Regions from separate parts of the Pseudomonas sp. EL_65y_Pfl2_R95 genome, predicted to be linked through region 3. Evidence: riboswitches for the same ligand, from Rfam matches in the RefSeq annotation. Region 3 holds a riboswitch; each other region holds the start of a gene.
The links. Region 3 has a riboswitch for cobalamin ahead of AACY09_RS00845 (energy-coupling factor ABC transporter permease). Riboswitches for the same ligand answer to the same signal wherever they lie in the genome.
Positions count from the first base shown of each region.

Region 1: another riboswitch for cobalamin. It lies ahead of btuB (TonB-dependent vitamin B12 receptor); the one in region 3 lies ahead of AACY09_RS00845 (energy-coupling factor ABC transporter permease).
Region 2: another riboswitch for cobalamin. It lies ahead of AACY09_RS18385 (TonB-dependent receptor domain-containing protein); the one in region 3 lies ahead of AACY09_RS00845 (energy-coupling factor ABC transporter permease).

Region 1 is NZ_CAXAOV010000002.1:15,714-22,365, forward strand. Features, by position in the region: gene AACY09_RS07815 (cobyrinate a,c-diamide synthase) at 1-585, opposite strand, end outside; gene AACY09_RS07820 (hypothetical protein) at 649-1,221, opposite strand; gene btuB (TonB-dependent vitamin B12 receptor) at 1,279-3,129, opposite strand; cobalamin riboswitch at 3,259-3,487, opposite strand; gene AACY09_RS07830 (hypothetical protein) at 3,688-4,008, opposite strand; gene AACY09_RS07835 (O-methyltransferase) at 4,019-4,681, opposite strand; gene AACY09_RS07840 (C40 family peptidase) at 4,746-5,264, opposite strand; gene AACY09_RS07845 (C40 family peptidase) at 5,306-5,950, opposite strand; gene AACY09_RS07850 (C40 family peptidase) at 6,090-6,652, opposite strand, start outside.
Region 2 is NZ_CAXAOV010000006.1:50,006-56,657, forward strand. Features, by position in the region: gene AACY09_RS18385 (TonB-dependent receptor domain-containing protein) at 25-1,947, opposite strand; cobalamin riboswitch at 2,044-2,261, opposite strand; gene dxs (1-deoxy-D-xylulose-5-phosphate synthase) at 2,292-4,196, opposite strand; gene AACY09_RS18395 (acetyl-CoA carboxylase family protein) at 4,335-6,652, opposite strand, start outside.
Region 3 is NZ_CAXAOV010000001.1:181,000-187,651, reverse strand. Features, by position in the region: gene AACY09_RS00870 (cytochrome b/b6 domain-containing protein) at 1-481, shown strand, start outside; gene AACY09_RS00865 (molybdopterin-dependent oxidoreductase) at 474-1,244, shown strand; gene AACY09_RS00860 (histidine phosphatase family protein) at 1,639-2,301, shown strand; gene AACY09_RS00855 (TetR/AcrR family transcriptional regulator) at 2,682-3,344, shown strand; gene AACY09_RS00850 (lipid A deacylase LpxR family protein) at 3,433-4,410, opposite strand; cobalamin riboswitch at 4,727-4,935, shown strand; gene AACY09_RS00845 (energy-coupling factor ABC transporter permease) at 4,987-5,667, shown strand; cobalamin riboswitch at 5,855-6,066, shown strand; gene cobO (cob(I)yrinic acid a,c-diamide adenosyltransferase) at 6,241-6,652, shown strand, end outside.

The DNA.
Region 1 (6,652 bases), on a different contig from region 3:
CGCCTGAACCAACCCCAGGTGGCGGCTTGGCAACTCGATCTCGGCACTGCGCGGCAATGCGCCGTACCAGCGGATAGACTCGGGCAATGCATCTGCCAATATTTGCCCATGGCGCACGCTGCCCACGCGATTACCCAACACCCCGGAGAATGGCAAACCCGCTTGAAAGGTGGCTAAACCATGGGCCACCGCAGCAAAGGTTTGCGCCATGGCCGAGGCGTCAATCACCGCCATCACAGGCACCTTAAAGTGTCGGGAAAGATCGGCAGCCGATGGCGAGCCATCAAACAGACCCATCACCCCTTCAATCAAAATCAAATCCGCCTCGCCTGCTGCTTGCCAAAGCAAGCGCTGGCTTTCAGCCTCGCCAACCATCCACAAATCCAGCTGATAAACCGGCTGACCAGAGGCGCGCGCGAGAATCATCGGATCAAGGAAATCCGGCCCACACTTGAACACTTGGACCCGCTTACCTTGACGCGAATACAAGCGCGCCAGCGCCGCGGTGACTGTGGTTTTACCTTGCCCAGAGGCCGGCGCTGCGATCAGCAATGCCGGACACTGATGGACTCGCGTGCTGTTCATCTCAATTACCCTGCACATAATATTGAACCCGCGAAAACCCGGTATGGGTCTGGCTAAACATGACTACGACTGCACCTCGCGTTGACGGGCGGCAAAGGCGGCGTTCAGACCCAGGTAGAAAACACTGGCAACGCCCAGATACAAGGCCAGGTTGGTCAGGTTACGCGGGTAATACAGGGCAATGCGTTCAACCAATTGAGACATGCTTGGGTCTGGGTAGCGACCCGAGAAAAATAGAAATCCACCGCCGGAAAACAGGTAGCAAACAAAGGCGCTGAGCGAAGCCATTGCAGCGAGCAACAGCAGATTGCTCCATTGGTGACGATGCATGCCGGCGTACAGCCGACCACCGAACCACAGGGTCCCGTATGCAGGCACTAACATCCAATAGGCTGGCGACATGCACCAGTCGCTCACACCTGCCCATTGCACGGCGGCCATATCGAACAGCGAAGCCTCGACAAACAACGCCGGAAATACCCAGCGCGGCTTCAGCAAAACGCCGGCAAGGAAAAACACGGCCCAGGAAGCACTGGGCAGATTGACCGTTGCGAAGTGCTGACCCCGGGTCATGGCCATCAATGCGCCAAGCGCAATGCCAATCAGCAACTGGTTGCGCGGTGAAAGATTCATCATTCTCTCCTGTTGATATGGCCAAGACGCCAATCCGGCGTCCTGGCAAAGGCTTAGCGACTAGAGCGCCTGGTAGCGCACACTTAGATACACGGCTTGGCCCGGCTGGTTATAGCCGTCGGCAGTTTCGTAATCGGCACCCAGTAAATTGGCGACACGACTTTGCACGCGCCATTCTTCGGTCAGGCGATACTCACCGCGTAAATCAACCGTGGCGAACCCCGAGAGCTCCTTGGTGTTGGCCAGATCGTCATAACGTTGCCCTTCTGCATGTACGCTGCCGCCGACGCTGAATTTGCCTATCCGGCGGTCAATATCAAGGTTGAACAATTGCTTGGCACGACGCGCCAATTCGTTGCCGTCATTGGCCCCGCTCGACTGGTTTTCCGGGTCCATGAGCGTGTAGTTGGCACTCCAGTCAAAACCGTACAACTGACTGGCGACAACCAGCTCTACACCGTTGATACGCGCTTTATCGACATTTGACGGCCCCTCAATCGAAGCGTCATAAGCAATCAAGTCGTCAATTTCGGTGCGGAAGGCGTTAACCACCCAATGACCCCAATCGTGCTGACCGGTAAGCCCTATTTCGATGCTTTCTGAGGTTTCAGCATCCAAGTTTGGATTGCCATAGTCGGGAAAGTACAACTCATTAAAGGTCGGTGCCTTAAATGCAGTGCCGTAACTGACCGTACTGCGCAACCAATCGGTCAAGGCAAAGCCATAGGCGATATTGCCGGTCTGGTGATCGCCAAACTGCTGGTTATCATCGCGGCGCAACGCCACTTGCCAGTCATGCCGGCCGACATCACCCAAGTACTGTACGAAGTAGCCGTTATTGTCGCGCGAGTCCTGATCGTAGTCAGTGCTGCCGTTGATTTCATCACGCTGGTAGTCAGTGCCCAAGGTCAGGGTTTGACCGTCCGCAATCTGTAAATCGTTCTGCCAACTTGCTGTGTCACGACGGCTGTCAAAGCGGGAATTAAAGCTACCATCGGTGAAGGCATCTGACTTGTCTTCACTGCGTCCAGCCTGCAAGGTGACCTGCCAGACATCAAAGGGGGAGAACCGAGCACGAGCGCCATAGACGTTGGACTCGCCATCTGCATTGGCATTAAAGCCTGAGGTACGGCTGCGGCTTACGCTGTCGTAGTCGTTATGCGACTTGGCCTTGAGTACGTTGCCGTCCAGTTCCAGCCCATTGTCGAAGCGATAGCCCGCGCTGAGGCTGCCAGAAAGATTGCGGTAACCGTCGTCATCGCTTTCTGCACCGCTAATGCCCGCAGATTTGACATTGATCCCGTCAGTGTCCGAGCTGCTGACACCCAGGCTGTACCAGCCTTTATCGTCGCCACCGGAGACGCCGGCGCTGCCGGTGTAGGTGTCGTGAGTGCCGTAGCCCGCTGAGAAAAAGGGTTTAGCGCCGCCGCTCTGGCCCTTGCGGGTGAAAATCTGGATAACCCCGCCAATCGCCTCTGAACCATAGAGGCTTGAACGCGGACCGCGCACCACTTCAATCCGCTCGATCAATTCGATTGGCAAATCCTGCAGGGCTGCGCCGCCCGAACTGACAGAGCCAATCTTGACCCCGTCAATCATCACCAATACGTGGTCGGATTCAGTGCCGCGCATAAACAGCGAGGTCGACTTGCCCGGCCCACCATTATTGGCAAAGGAAACACCTGGGACTTTACGTAATAACTCAGGTACGGAACTCACCTGACTTTGCTCGATTTCAGCACGATCAAATACAGTGACGGCAGCCAGGCTCTGACTGGCCGTTTGCGCCGTACGAGTGGCAGTGACCACGGTATCATCAAGCTGGTTCGGTTCTGCTGCGAAAACCTGTGAACCAGTGGAAACGCCACACAGCACGACGGCTGCTGACGTGAAAAAGGACTTACTGTTCATTGCGTATGCTCCGCCGCTCTCACCCGTGCGACCTAGGCTGGGAAAGGCATACGGAGAACAGCGGACGTATTTGTCACAGACGCGCAGAAAGGCACAGACGGTAATACGCCCGACAAAGCCCTCCGCGATGCCGTGAAATTGCGACAGGCCGGTCTCCGGGCTTACGAGCGGTGGGCTGTTGGCAGCACACCAGCAAACGCACCTTCCCATGCCGAAGCACAGTGGTTGAAAAGCGTTTGATTTGACTCGTTTACCGTTGCGGGGGCAGCGTCGGAATTGTTTGGCGTTATTACACGAGACGCACCGACTTCCCTGTTTCACCCTGTAAATACAAGGCACCTGAAGCAAGTCGCGCAGAGTAGTGACTTGCGACTAGAAGGTCAAATAACAATGCAAGGCTGCGCATATTCCTCACGATCGGCAAGGCCAAGCGCGGCAAGCAGCGCTTACCCGGTCATCAAGGGTTTGCGGCGCAAATGGTGGTTGATAAAGCCGTCAACCCTCCTTGAAGCGCAGCGTCATCCACGAAGGTGTGAGCCACCCGCCACTGACCCAGGCTTAATGACGCGGATGAAAGCCGGCAGGCTTGTCCGCCAACCAGACAACAAAGGTGCGCAGGCGTTCATCACTCAATAGGCTATCGCGAGTGTTGTAGCTCAACGCCAACTCTTTCTCGGTGAACAGACGGTGCACTTGATTATGGCAAGCGCGGCACAGCCACAAGGTCGCCGTGATGCGTTCAGTCTTGGCGTAGCGCTTTTGCACATAGGTTTTGTTGTGCAGCGACTTGGGGATCAAATGATGGCGGGTCAACAACGCTTTGCGCGCACACAACTCGCAGGCTTCAGGCTGGGGCGGCAAACGCGTGGGTTCGGGCACAGGGCAAATGCTAGCGCTTGCGGCACAGGGTCAGGCCATCGCCGACAGGCAACATCGAAAGATCGATACGCGCGTCATTTTTAAGCTGGAGGTTAAGCGCCTGAATCGCTCGTGTGTCGGCGCTTTCAGGCTTGGCTTCAAGTACACGCCCACTCCACAAGGTGTTATCAAAAAGCACTAACGCTCCGGGTTTGAGCAGACGCAGCGACTGCTCGAAATAGGCCGGGTAGTTTGCTTTATCAGCATCGATAAATATCAGATCGACTGTCCCGCCGTAACCCTCGCGCTCCAGCTCTGCAAGGGTATCTAATGCGGGTGCCAAACGCTGCTCGATGCGCTCGCTAACCCCGGCTTCTTGCCAATAGCGCTCTGCAGTGGCGTTATAGTCGGCCGCCAGATCACAACAGATAAGTGTGCCGTGCGCAGGCATCGCCTGCGCCATGCAGATCGCGCTGTAACCGGTGAAGGTACCGACTTCGATAATCCGTTTGGGCGCCAGCAACTGCACCAGCAGCGCCATGAACTGGCCTTGCTCAGGAGCTATTTGCCAACGTGCATTGGCAAGCTCCGCAGTTTCATCACGCAGCCGTTTAAGCAAGGCAGACTCACGCAGCGAGACATCCAGCAGGTATTGATACAAGCTTGGATCAAGATTGAGCGTTCGATTGGTCATTTGCGTCTCGGCTCGAAATCAGGCTGCGCCAGCCGGACCAGCTAGCGCAGCGGTTAACACTTGGCTAAAGGTTATGCGCCAGTTCTGGACTGAATACCCGCTTGGCATCCAAATAGACACCCTGCCAATAGGTATTGTTCAGGCTGTCGAGGCGCACGGTGCCACCGCTTGAGGGTGCATGCACGAAGCGGCCTTCACCCACATAGATCCCCGCATGGCTTACCCGGCTACCGCCACTGGTGGCAAAGAACACCAGATCGCCACTTTGCAGATTGCTCCGGCTGACATTCTGCCCACGCATCTGTCTGAGCTGGCCGGTGGTGCGCGGCAAACTGATACCGGCCACATCGCGATACACGAAGCCAATTAATCCGCTGCAATCAAAGCCACCAGCCGGGGTATTGCCGCCATAACGATAAGGTGTGCCAACCAAGCCAATAGCTCGAATCAGCACATCGTCAGCATTACCATTGGCAGCAGGATTGATTTTTTGCGGGACGGCTTGCGGCGTCGGGGGATGACTGGAACAGGCGCTTAGTAGCGCTGCGAATGAGAGAATAGCAATGCGGATCGTTCGAGTCATGCGAGGCGCACTCACTGTCTTGGTGCGCCTACTCTGCCGTGCTATCGCTTATGACGCAAGCTTGAGCGCGATGCAAGCAGTGGCTGATTGCGCGAAGCTTTATGCGCAGAGATGACTGTTCGGGTAAATCCAGCACTGTGGCTGAGCTTGGAGTGGCCCCGTGAAGCCAGCATAGGCTGATCACGGGAACCTTCGCCTTTGAGGAATCGCTTGGCACCAATATAGTGGCGAGACCAGTAGCTGCTGCCGAGCTTGCTGATACGGATTGACTTGCCGGTACGCGGCGCGTGGATAAAACGCCCTTCACCTATATACAGGCCCATGTGGCTGACGCGACCATTGCCGTTGTGATTGAAGAACACAACATCACCCGCACGCAGATCATTCTTGGCGACTTTAGGCGCCTTCATCTTGATCATCTGCCCTGTGGTACGCGGCAGGTGGATATTGGCCTCGCTACCGAAGAGGTAAACAATCAAACCGCTGCAATCGAAACCACGATGCACATTAGTGCCGCCCCAGCGATAAGGCACACCGATCAACTCTTGAGCGCGCCCAACCACTGCCGCGGCTTTAGGCAAAGAATTCTTTTCGAGACTGCCGTGTTTATCATTGGCCTGCGCTGAAAAGCTGGCCAGTAACCCAAATGAACAACAAAACAAAATACTTAATAAAGATTTATGCATTACGAAACCCAAGCAGCAACAGCGGTTGCGGATGCTAGAAAAAATGAAAATACAGCCCTACCGCTCCATGCCCGCAAACTTGCAAGACAACCGATACCAGCAAAAATGAAAAAGGCGCCTAAGCGCCTTTGCACACACATTAACGGACAGTGACACCCTGCCCGGTTGAAGCCATCGCCAATACACGCTTGGCTTCGAGGTAGTTTCGCTTCCAGTAGGAGTCTTGCAGACTGTCTATCCGGACCCCACCACTGCGCCTACTGGCAGAGTGGATAAAGCGATCATCACCCATGTAAATTCCAGCATGACTCACACGCCCGCGGCCGTTGGTGCTGAAAAACACCAAGTCTCCTGGCTCCAACTCATCGCGCTTCACAATCGGCGCATCGATGTTGATCATTTCGCGCGTTGAGCGTGGCAATTGCATGCCGGCTTCTTCTTCAAACAGATAGCCGATAAAACCACTGCAATCGAAACCCGATTTCACGCTGCTCCCGCCCCAGCGGTAGCGAGTACCAACCAGCGAAAGACCGTGTTCAAGAATACTGTCAGCCAACACCGGCAGCTGGTAAGACTTCTGCGCAGCTAGCGCATCAGTGAAATCAGTAAAGTCTTCAGTCGCGGGATTGGCCACCTCAGCCACTGGATCAGGCTGGATAACTTGAGTTTGCGGTGCCTGGCTAGCACAGGCTGCCAGAAGGA
Region 2 (6,652 bases), on a different contig from region 3:
GTTGAGCCACCATTTGGCGTGTTGTTAGAGTTGCGGTGTCCACGTCATCGAGACCAAGGCGGTACGCCCGGCTTCTTCGTAGTGGAAGGGGACTTCGGCAAAGGTGTTGCTGTCGAACGCGGTGCCGTTGGCTTGGTAATAGTCGTGGTCGAGCAGGTTGTCCACCTTCAGGTCAAAGCGCAGATCGTTAGGCGCTTTCCAGCCGGCACGCAGGCCCAATATGCCGTAGCCCGGAATCTCCTGGTCATTCGCCAGGTCGTTATAGCTATGACTTGCCACCAGCCAACCGGCGCCGACATTGAACTGGCCAAAGCTGCGATCGATATCTGCGGTGAAGGTGTTTTCCGGGCGGCGGCTCAGGCGCTTGCCATCATTACCGCTGCCGCTGCTATTACGCGCATCGACCAAGCTATAGCCGAGGCTGGTCTGCCAGCCAAACACCTGCTGTTCCAGTGCGACTTCCAAACCGTGAATAGTTGCCTGATCAATGTTCTCCGGGCGAAAGGCATTGATGCTGTTTGCCTGATTACCGTCCAGGGCGTTGTTGGTGACGATGGCGTCTTCAATCCGGGTGCGGTAGGCCGATATTTGTAGTGAGCTGGTTGGCGACAACCGCGAGCGCCACTGCAACTCGTAGCTGCGCGCCGTCTCGGGTTGCAGATCAGGGTTGCTGTAGACGGTGCAGCCGAAACCGGGGAAGCAATCATCTGGGTAGTACAGGTCATTAAAGGTCGGTGCGCGGAACGATTCGCTGTACGAGGCGACCAGATCATTGTCGCTGTTTAAGTGCCAAGTGAAAGCAGCGTTCCAACTGTTCTGGCTGCCAAAGGCTTGATTGTCGTCATGGCGCAGGCCCAGTTCTGTGCCGAACGCGTCATTGTCATAGCGATGTTGAATAAACGCGGCTTTGTTCCAGCGCGAGTCTTCGTTGAAAGGCGTTGCGCTGTTCAGACGATCCTCATACCAGTCCAGCCCCAGTAGTACTTGCTGGTGGTCGGCGAAGTTAAGCGTGTTCAACCAGCTGGCTTGGTCGCGGTAGGTGTTGAATACCGAGCCGCCGTAAGGGTCGTGGGATTTTTGACGATTCTCGGTGTGGCCCAATTCCAGGCGTGAGGTCCAGTTTTCGTTGATTTGCGATTGCAGGTACGCGCTACCGGTAGACTCTTCAAAGTCAGTGTCGGCCGCTTGGGCGGGCGACAAACTGTAATCGTACTCACTCTGACCGGTTTGGCGCAGCAGGCTGATCCCTGCTTCCAAGTTGTCGTTGAAATTGTGCAACAGGCTCAGATTCAGGCCCTTGTTGCGGTAGGCGCTGTCTTCGCTGCCAATCAGGTTGGTGCGTTCGAAACCGTCGGTTTCATCGAGTGAGGCGCCCAAGTCGAAACGGGTTTGCTCATCACCGCCCGACAAGCCGAGGCTGCGCTGCCAAGTACCATGGCTGCCGTAGCCGACTTTAAGACGAGGGTGCAGGCCCTGTTCGCCGCTGCGGGTGAAAATCTGAATAACCCCGCCAATGGCGTCTGAACCGTACAGTGCAGAACGGCTGCCGCGTACCACTTCGATGCGTTCGATCTGATCCAGATTGAGTTGTTCAAGACTGGCGGTGCCACTGGAGCTGCCGGCAATGCGCTGGCCGTTGACCAGCACCAGGCTTTGCGCTGTCGAGGTGCCGCGAATGAATATCCCGCTGAGTGAGCCGCTGCCGCCGCTGCGCTGGACGCTGACACCCGGCGTGCGTGCCAGTAGATCCAGCACGTCACCGGCCTGCAGGCGTTCGATGTCCTTGCGTTCAAATACAGTAATTGCGGCGGTGGCTTTGCTGATCGGCTCGGCCTGTCGGCCTGAGGTGATCACCAGTGGCGTGGCCTGATAAGGCGCAGCAGATTCGGCGGCAGTGGCCAGGCATGGGGCCAGCGCGAGCGCCAGAGAAACGCGGGAGAACTTCATTAAACAACCTCAAAAGTACAATGCTTTTGAGGAGGGCAGGGACAAGTACCGGCAAGTAGAGACCTGTACTTGACGGTGATGCCCTCCGCAACACCAGTCAAAAATTGCAACGAGGCAGGTCTCCGGGCTGCCGACGCCGTTTTTCACCTTCCCGGGCGAGCCCAGTGGTTGTCGAAAAACGCTGTGTTGCACCCTGAAGTGCAGCACTGTCGGTTACCGTTGCGGGGGCAGCGCAGGCATTGTCATAGACGCACCTGCTTCCCTTTTCACGCTGAGCCTTGCGGCTGGCAGCGACCTCGGTCAATCACGATAAAACCGCTACCGAATTTGCGGTAGCGGGTTACTTATTTGTTGATAACAGCCAAACGCTGACGAATTGCCAGCTCTATACCGCTGGCATCCAAGCCACATTCGGCGAGCATTTGAGCGGGTTTAGCATGCTCGACATAAACGTCAGGCAGGCCCAGATGCAGGACTGGCTTGAGCAGGTTTTCCTGAGCCAGAAATTCGCTGACTGCACTGCCTGCACCGCCCATGATGCTGTTTTCCTCGATGGTCACCAGCAACTCATGGCTTGCAGCCAGTTGGCGGATCAAGGCTTCATCAATCGGCTTTACGAAGCGCATATCGACCACGGTCGCATCCAGTGCTTCAGCCGCTTTCAGGGCCTCGTTCAGTTGTACACCGAACACCAGCATTGCAGTGCCGCTGCCTTGGCGACGGATCACGCCTTTGCCAATTTCAAGCGGCTCGAGGCCAGATTCAATCACCGCACCGGGGCCAGTGCCGCGTGGATAGCGCACGGCGGCCGGGCCGTTAAACAGGTGGCCGGTGGTCAGCATGCGGCGCAATTCGTTTTCATCGCTCGGAGTCATCACCAGCATGCCGGGGATGCAGCGCAAGTAGGTGATGTCGAAGCTGCCGGCGTGGGTCGGGCCGTCTTCACCGACCAAGCCTGCGCGGTCGATGGCAAACAATACATCGAGGTGTTGCACGGCAACGTCGTGAATCAGTTGGTCATAGGCGCGTTGTAGGAAGGTCGAGTAGATCGCCACAACCGGCTTGCTGCCTTCGCAAGCCATGCCGGCTGCGAGGGTCACCGCATGCTGCTCGGCGATTGCCGTATCGAAATAGCGGTCTGGGTATTGCTCGCTAAAGGCGACCAGGTCAGAGCCTTCCTTCATCGCCGGGGTAATGCCAAGCAGGCGTGGATCCTGCGCAGCCATGTCGCACAGCCACTGACCGAAAACGCTGGAGTACTTAGGCCCGGCCGGCTTTTTCGCTGCGTTCTGCGGAGCGGGGCGGTTTACCGGCTCAAGTTTGGTGATTGCATGGTAGCCAATGGGGTCTGCTTCGGCGGGAGCGAAGCCTTTGCCCTTGGTGGTGATGACATGCAGAAACTGCGGGCCTTCGAGGTCGCGCATATTGCGCAGCGTGGCCAGCATGGTCGGCAGGTCGTGGCCATCAATTGGGCCGATGTAATTCCAGCCGAGCTCTTCAAACAGCGTACCCGGGACCAACATGCCTTTGGCGTGCTCTTCGGTTTTGCGGGCGATTTCCCACGCGCCAGGAAGACGTGAAAGCACTTTCTTACTGCCTTCACGCATGCTCGCGTAAGTGCGGCTGGAAAGAATCTTCGCCAGATAATTGGACAGCCCGCCAACATTGCGCGAGATCGACATGTCGTTGTCGTTGAGCACCACCAACATGTTGGCTTTGAGGTCGGACGCGTGGTTCAACGCCTCGAAAGCCATGCCCGCAGTCAGCGCACCATCACCGATAACGGCCACACTTTTACGGTTGCTGCCCTGAATTTTGGCGGCAACAGCCATACCCAGTGCGGCACTGATTGAAGTGCTTGAGTGGCCGACGCCAAAGGTGTCGTACTCGCTTTCACTGCGCCGGGGGAATGCGGCAACACCGTCCTTTTGGCGGAGCGTGCTCATGCGCTCGCGGCGACCGGTGAGGATTTTATGGGGGTAGGCTTGATGACCAACGTCCCACACCAGGCGGTCGTCGGGGGTATCGAAAACATAATGCAGAGCAATCGTCAGCTCGACTACGCCAAGGCCCGCGCCAAAGTGACCGCCGGTCTGGCCAACGGTGTAAAGCAGGTATTGGCGCAGTTCGTCGGCCAGGGTTTCCAGCTCGGCCTCACCCAAGCGGCGCAGCTCGGTCGGCGTATTCGCGCGGTCAAGCAAGGGCGTCAGCGGGCGTTCGCGGGGAATCTCGTGGAAAGTCGTCGGCATCAGGCGAATCGTTATAAATACAAAGATGCGCCAGTTTACCCGAAGCCCCGCACTGTACCCAAATAAGAAGTGGCCAATCAGCAGCAGAGGACGCCGCTCAATCACTGCTTTGACCACTTTAGGTCTGAAAATAAAACCCTACCAGGCATCGATATAACCGCGTTTCCCCGTTTTTTCTGCTGACGGGGCAGGGGTTGAATTGAGACCGCGAATCAACCAGCCTCGGGTTTGTTCGGGATCAATCACCGCGTCGATCTCAAGGAAGCTGGCCATATTGATCGCCTTGCCATTGGCATAAGCCTTGGTGACGAGCTTGTCGAACAGCTGCTGGCGCGCTTGCTCCGATTCGGCCGCCGCCAACTCTTTGGCAAAGCCCAGGCGAACCGCGCCCTCCAAGCCCATTGCACCGAATTCACCACTGGGCCAGGCGATGGTGAACAGCGGTGAGTGGAAGCTACCGGCGGCCATGGCTTGCGCGCCCAAACCGTAACCTTTGCGCAATACGACGGTGAAGAACGGCACGCTCAGGCTGGCGGCTACAACGAACATGCGTGATACATGGCGTACGGTGGCTTGTTGCTCGGCTTGTGGGCCGACCATAAAACCGGGCGTGTCGCACAGCGATACCAGTGGGATATCAAAGGCATTGCACAGCTGCATAAAGCGCGCGGCTTTATCGCCACTGACGGCGTCAATGGCACCGCCGAGATGGGCCGGGTTATTGGCCAGTAAACCAAATGGCTGGCCTTCGATGCGGATAAACGCGGTGATCATGCCCGGGGCAAATTCGCGGCGCAGTTCCAGCACTGAGCCTTGATCGGCCAGGGTTTCGATGACGTGGCGAATGTCATAAACCCGCAGACGATTTTCTGGAATCAAGTGGCGCAACTTGCGCTGGTCGCTGCATTGCCAGTCGTTTAGCGCGCCTTGAAAGTACCCCAGGTAGTGCTTGGCGGCGCTGACTGCTTCGGCTTCATCCTCGACCAACAGATCAATCACCCCATTGGGGCTTTGTACGCTGGTTGGGCCAACTTGTTCAGCGGTGTAGCTGCCCAGACCACCGCCTTCAATCATCGCCGGCCCCGCCATGCCGATGCTGGCGTTGCGGGTGGCGATGATCACATCGCAGCACCCCAGCAGCGCGGCGTTACCTGCGAAACAACGGCCAGACACCACGCCGACCAGCGGCACCCGTCCAGACAGTTTGGCCATGCCAACAAAGGTGTGGCAGTCGAGCCCGGCGACACCGACGAAATCCGTGTCACCAGGGCGACCACCGCCGCCTTCGGCGAACAGCACCACGGGCAGGCGCCATTGCTCGGCCAGTTGCAGCATGCGGTCGGTTTTCTTGTGGTTCATCACTCCCTGGGTGCCGGCAAATACCGTGTAGTCGTAGGCGATGGCCATGCAGCGTGCGGCTTTACTGCCAAACAGTTCGGCGTTGATGGTGCCGGTACCGGCGACTAAACCATCGGCAGGGCTTTGTTCAATCAGTTCATCCAGCGAACGCCGGCGCCGTTGCGCGGCAATCGCCAGTGCGCCGTACTCACTGAAGCTGCCTTGGTCAAGCAGGTCGGCGAGGTTCTCCCGGGTGGTGCGCTGCTGGGTTTTACGACGCTTGGCGACGGCATGGGGCCGTCCTTCATCAAGGGTGATTGCATGGCGTTCAAGGACCTCACCGAGGTCGGCGCGAATATGCTCAAGGTCGATCGCTTCTTCGTTGAGCATTTGCTCGCCGGTAACGTCCGCAGGTTCAATAAACACCAACGCTGCGCCTTGGCTAACAATACTGCCGGGCTTAACTGCAAGGCTGTGGACAATGCCGCTGTGTTCGGCCTTGATCTCAAGCTCCATTTTCATGGCTTCAAGCACCGCGATGGTTTCGCCCTTGGCCACGCTATCGCCTACGTCAACCTGCAAACTGACGATCACGCCGCTGCTGGGCGCGCATAGTGCTTCACAACCCTGAGGCACCTGGCTGATGCTCGTCGCGCTGCTTGATGTGCCAGCGCTGTGATTGAAATAGTGGTGCGGATGGGCGGATGCCTGCGCACCCAGCAGTGCGCTCAGTTGGCTTTCGACGAAGCGTGTATTGACTTGATTGCGCGCTACTTCGGGAAGTTGCAGCACGCTTTGCAGCAGGCCAATCGAATGGCTTACCCCTTCGATATTGAACTCGCACAGCGCGCGATACGCCTTGCGCAACGCACTTGGGTAATCCGGCGCATGCACAATCAGCTTGGCCAGCAGGGAGTCGTAACTCGGGTTGACGCTGTAGCCGGGATAGCCGTAGCCATCAACCCGCAAACCCGGGCCGCTCGGGGGTTGATAGGCGCTCAAGGTACCTGCGGCTGGGTGCGTGGTGCCGTCGCTAGCGAGGGTTTCCATGTTGATCCGTAATTGCACGGCGCAGCCATTAATAGTCGGCGGCTCGAGCAGATTGAGCTCGGCCAACG
Region 3 (6,652 bases):
CAGGTTCCCAGGCCAGTTGACGGTCGGCGGTTGGCTTGGCGGCGCCCTGGCCTGGCACTTTGCGTTTATGTGGTTGCTGTTTATCAACGGCTTGCTCTATGTGCTTTACGGGCTGATCAGTCGCCACTTCAAACGTGATTTTTTGCCCATCAGCATGCAGGCGGTTAAGCATGATCTGACCGCTGCATTGCGGTTTCGACTGGTGCATAACACCGGCGTTTATAACGCCGTGCAACGCTTGATGTATTGGCTGGTGTTGGCAGCAGGAGTGTTGGTGGTGATCTCAGGGCTGGCCATCTGGAAACCCGTTCAGTTGCAAGAACTGGTGGGGCTATTGGGCGGCTATGACTTTGCTCGTTATGTGCACTTTGCCGCGATGACGGTCATCGGCGCCTTTGTTGTCGTCCATCTGGTGTTGGTGCTGCTTGTGCCGAAAACCTTGTTGCCCATGATCACCGGCGGTGTACACGACCATGATTGAGCCCAAAAAAAGCGCGATTGCGCGCATTAAACTTGAGCCGGCACAACAGCTTCAGCTCGAAAGCATCCAACGCCGCAACTTCCTGCGCGGTGGTTTGACTGTCGGCGCGATGGCCATGCTCACGGGTTGTAATCTGCAGGACGGCGACCAAGTGGACAAGGTGCTGTGGGCCATGTCCCGCTGGAACGACCGGGTTCAGGCCTGGCTGTTCAGTGGCCAAAAACTAGCGCCGACCTACGCCAAGGCGCAAATGACCACGCCATTTCCCTTCAATGCCTTTTACGGCGAAGACGATATCCCCGACGTGGACCTGGCCGATTACTCGCTCGCTGTTTCCGGGCTGGTGCGGGATAAGATGCCGTGGACGCTTGAAGGTTTACGCAAGCTGCCGCAACGCACTGATATTACGCGCTTGATTTGCGTTGAAGGTTGGAGCGCTATCGGTCAATGGGGCGGCGTACCACTGAAAAACTTTCTGGAACATATTGGTGCTGATACCACGGCCAAGTTTGTCGGCTTCAAGTGTGCGGACCGGTATTACTCGAGCCTCGACATGCCGACCGCATTGCATCCACAAACCCTCCTGGCACTGGATTACGGAGAAGTCGCGTTACCACCGGAGTACGGCTATCCGCTGCGGGTCCGGGTACCGACCAAACTAGGCTTTAAAAACCCAAAACATATTGTCGAGATCTTCGTCAGTAATGACAATCCGGGCGGGTATTGGGAAGATCAAGGCTACAACTGGTTTAGTGGCATCTGAGTAAGGCAAAATCACTCATGACAGCGGCAATGCGGCAGTTGAAAAGCCCAGGAGGCATTTAGATATGATTCCTGCGCGAGGGCATACAGGAAAAGACGTTCAGCGCACAAAAGAGCGATCAGAGGTGGCAATCAGTGGGGGCGGTGACGCAGCAAAATCCAACCCCTGGATGGCTCAGCAAGTGGGTTCCGGTTCAAGCTGATAATCAGATGTCGTTTAGTCAGCTAGCGTGAGGGAATAACAGCCGCCGAAAGGCGGCTTTTTCCTGGGTAAAAATCGCGTAAGGAACCCAATTGAGCTTGGGGTAGTCCAACGCTCCGATCAAGATGCAGTGGCGTGTCTGAACACATTGCTAGCTTGGTCGAGCGCCATTTTCCCGTAAAGAGCCTGTTTAATGATCCTTTCCACGCTGTTGAAGCGCCATCGCGTTGCCCTTTATTCGTTAGCGCTTCTCGGCGGTGTCACGCTGCTGGGGGCTGTGGCTGTTGAAGGCCGCGCCGCGCCTGTAGACGGCACCCAGACTTTGGTGTTTCTGCGTCATGCTGAAAAACCTGGAGAAGGCCTTGGACAGCTCAACTGCCAAGGTCTTAATCGTGCTTTGGATTTGTCGGTCTTGCTGCCGGAAAAATTCGGCAAGGCTGATTATGTGTTTGCGGCCAACCCTTCGCGGCACGTTGAAGAGGGTAGCGAGGGTGATGCCTATAGCTACATCAGACCGCTGATGACCATCAGCCCAAGCGCCATCAAACTTGGTCTGCCGGTAAATATCGATTTTGGGGCCAATGACACCAGCGATTTAGCTGACGAGTTGCAGGAAGATAAATACCGCAATGCCACTGTCTACACCGCTTGGTCAAGCGGTTACCTGCCTGAGCTGATCAATACTGTGGCCAGTGAGGCAGTGGGTAAAAAACAAGTGGTTCTCAATGACTGGGCTGGCGACGATTATGATTCGCTCTATGTCCTGACCCTGACCTGGCACGACGGTAAGGCAACCCTGCTCAGTCATAACTACAAACAAGACCTGAACCATGGCCAGCGAAGCTGCCCAACCTGACATCGACGGGACGCTTTTGGGTAGCGCCATGCTTGAGATGGCCAGACAGCTGAAAACAGTAACAGAGCTAGCCTCGCAATCTTTTGTTGCCTGCGGCATTCCCAAGGGTGGTTTCTGCATCGCCTCAGGCTGGAGCAAACCAGCAACAGCCTGCCCACGACTCATGACAGCTCGCAAAAATCGAGCGCTTCGATACGCCGCTCTGTATCAGGTGCAGCCGAAATCGGTTAGGCCAACATCAAGCGGGCAGTACGTCATTGAACCGTTGGCCTATAGTTGGATCAGGTGCCTGTAATTCGCGTAAGCCAAGCGTGTAGCCGTTACATAAGCTCAAGCTGCACGTGATAGCCTGCCCATCAAACCTCGGAACCCTGGCCACTATGTCTCAGAAAGTTGAAGTCGCTGGGCAAGCGTGTGCAAAGAAGCGACGCCAGCCAAGTCAGAGTCGGGGCGAGCATCGGGTCAATCTGATCATTGACGCCTTTGAGCGGTTGTTGGTCGCCAGTGGAGACGGTGCCATTACCATGCACAAATTGGCTGCAGAAGCGCAGACTTCCGTAGGGTCGCTTTATCACTTCTTTTGCGACAAGCAGAATGTGTTAGTGGCCTCATATGAGCGGCATGAACGTGCTATGGCTGAAGTCTTGGCTGCAATTGATAGCACCGGTGATGAGGTATGGCGCACTGATAGCGCTGAGCAACTGATCGGGCGTTTGATCATCCCTTTTCTGGATTATGTATCGCGTAACCCTGTAGTGCTTCAGCTTATGCGCCTGGATCGAGTCGCCGGGAAATCACCAACTGACACGCCGATCCATCCATTGATTCAGGCGCTGTGCCTGCGCATTTTGACCTTGCGTTTACCCTCAGCCACTGATGCTGACAGGCGCGCCTACACCGCTACCTTGCTTGGTTTGCCGGTCGGTTTGGTGGTAGATCTTATTGCTGAATACGATGACGAGTTGCGTAGCCTGGTGCTGCATCGGGAGATCCCGCGGGCATTGGTGGCGTATCTGGAGTCAATCGAGGTGCAGCAGGGCTGAGGTTGCTTCAGCTGGTGATGGGTGTGGCGTTAAAACCAGATGCTGTATCTGGCGCTGTGGCACTTGCGTCCACAGCGCATAGTCCGGTTTATAACCAGGTAGAAAGTGACAGCAAGCCGAACTGATCGGGTTCATTCTGACCCTTGAATTCTCGGGTGCGCCAGATGTTTGCGGCAGACAGTTGCCAGCGATCCCACATCAGCGTCAGACCCAGTTGCGCATCTCCAACTAGGTCTTCACGGTCAACCGAGTGGCTGTCGTGAAAGGTGTTGCCGTCGAGCAACATGTTGTGCGCCACGTAGCGGCCTTCCAGGTTGGCGTAAACAAACCAGCCAAACCCGCCGTCGGGGTTGAAAAACTGCACATCACCTAAATCCGGGGTTGGGCTGGCTTGGCTGATACTGCGTGATAGGCCCTGGCCTAAACGCACACCCCCTCCAGTTGACAGGTAAGTGTACAGATTACCCAAGGCGCCACCGACGCTTGGGCCGTACTCCATTTCGAGTCCGCCAAGCTGAGATTGCAGCCACCAGCGTTTTTCATAACCCAGGTTGACGAAGGGTTCATTTGTCAGTTGGTTGTCCCAGCCTTCCGGTGAGTCGCTGCCGGTGATTTTGTGCACTTCGCGCTGGATCTTTTCGCCGCCAGCACCTTGTCCCACCAAACCAATATCGAGACTAAAAGTGCTGGTTTCACGGTGGCTGGCCAACTGTTCTATCGACATAAGTGTCAGGCCGCCATAGAACAGGCCCGCATAGGGACGGTCGTCTTTTTGCAAATCAGTCTGTTCGATATCTTCGGGTGTATATATCTGATGACCAAAGCGATAAGCGGCATAGCCCAAGTCTTGTGAGGTCCAGCCCGGAATCAGGTTGGCTATATCGCGCGTCCAATGATCAGCCTCTGGTTCAAAGGTTAAAACACCTTCCAAGCCATTGGTGTAATGACCGTCCTTACCGCCGGAAAAGATATCGTTTTCGGCCTTCAAACTTAAAACATCAGCCGCTGCGGTTGAAGACAGCATTAGTGCAGCAGTCAGCAGAACAACGTCACCTAAAGCTTTCATAAACAGCCCCCAAGCCAACATTAAAATAGCTCGCTGCCCGAAAATGGCGCGGTAAGAATCAAGCGAATGGCAAGTATTACCAATAAGCTCAAAATTATTCAAATAATTCTAGTTTCAGGCAGGCAGTTAGATTTACGCCATCACTTGATCCCACAGTTAAGGGCTGATGCAGGGTTAGGGTCGTTCTATGTACGCTGGCGGATAGTCTTTAAGAGGTCTAGCCCGGGGAAGAGCGGCAATCAGTCATATAGCCTGAGTGAGCTATCGCTACTGTCAGTTCGCTAAAAATAAATCTGTCCCCATTGAGGGGTTCAACAGTAAAGTAGCCGCCGATGGTTTTAGGCCGCCGTTTGTGGGCGGGCCTAAATGAAAAAGGGAATGGGGTGAAAGCTTTACGGCTTGATTCCTCAACTGCCTCCGCAACTGTAAGCGAAGAGTGATACCCGGATACCACTGGCAATGCTGGGAAGGTGGGTAGAACGATGACGCGCAAGTCAGGAAACCTGTCATCGAGACCGCGTTTTGCCGGTCATTCACTCATATTTATCGCGCGGTGGGTGCGATGGAGGATTCATAATGCATATCGAACCGGGTGTCGTTGACGGCGCTAAAATCTTTCTCAGTTATGCGACAGCGGTAGGCGGCTTTGGCCTCGCTGCCAAAATGGCCGTTGATAGCATCCGCAATAACGGAGGCATTGCAGCATTAGTGTTGCGCAGCCTGATTACCACTGCATTGGTATTCTGTTTCTTTGAGGTCCTGCCTCACCATGCAGTGGGCGTTTCAGAGGTCCATCTGATTCTCGGCTCCACGCTGTTATTGGTGTTTGGAGCAGGGGCGTCGGCAATTGGCTTGGCCGCAGGCCTGCTGATCCAGGGACTGTTTTTCGCCCCCTTCGACCTGCCGCAATACGGTATGAATGTGACAACGCTGTTGGTGCCTTTGTGGGCCATTAATGCCTTGGCGCAGCGCATCATTCCGGCGAGCACGGCCTACGTCGATACCCGTTACAGCCAGGTGCTTGCATTGTCGACGGCTTATCAGGGCGGCATCGTGATGTGGGTAGCGTTTTGGGCGTTCTATGGCCATGGTTTTAGCATGGAGAACCTGGCTAACGTCGCAACTTTTGGTCTGGCGTATATGACCGTCATCATCGTTGAGCCTTTGATCGATCTGGGCGTATTGGCGGCGGCTAAAGCGTTTGCTAATTCCAGTCGCGGCCCAGCGTTCAATGTGCGCCTGCACCAACCTGCCTAGTTTGACTGTTTAGGCAGTTGGGCGAGTCGTTATCGATGCCTTTTCAGTCTGTTTGATCAGGCATCGAGCCCGCCAGAACGCGGGCTGACCCGGGTGCATACTCTCCTGTTTTTGCCCCGTAATACTGGGCTCATATTCATGGGCTGCGCGGTAGTGCGCGGTTGCCCTGCATGGGCGACTCGGGTACTCTGCGTGGCATCGAACAGGTGCCCCGAGCGCAACCGCGCAACGGGTGAAACGGGAAGTCCGGTGACCGCGTGGATATATCCACCGCGTATTCCGGCGCAGCCCCCGCTGCTGTAGAGCCTAACGCAATCGCGATATACCACTGGGTAACCGGGAAGGTGCGATTAGCGAATGATGGCGAGCCAGAAGACCGGCCTGATCGAAAAGAGGTGCGTACCCCGGGGTGTGGGTTTGCCGATGCTGTAGATTGTCTTAGCAGACACCTATTTCCAGTCGTCATCAGGTCTTGGCATAGCCACGTCCTGCCATACCCTGTTGCTGCGCTCCTTTGAGCTGCGTGCGCTTTATCGCGCGTGCATTTCCCGATTCCAGGAGTGTCGGCAAGTGATCGATGAAGACAAAAAGCGCAGCCACAATGAGCGCATGCTGCGCAAGAAAGCTGTGGTCGATGCGGGTATTGAACGTGCTCAAGAGGAGCGCGGGATCGTTATCCTTATCACCGGCAACGGTAAGGGCAAGACCACATCCGCCTTCGGCACCTTGTACCGTGCGCTGGGTTATGGTCATCGCGCCGGTGTGGTGCAGTTCATCAAGGGCACTCAGGCGTCGGGCGAAATCACTTACCTACGTCAGCACGCGCCATTGGTTGACTATCACGCAATGGCGACGGGCTTTACCTGGAACACTCAAGACTGGGATCAGGATAAAGCAGCTGCCGATGAGGCATGGGCGCACGCTGCCAAAATGCTGCAGGACGACAGCTTGAATCTGGTGGTGCTAGACGAGCTGACCTATATGC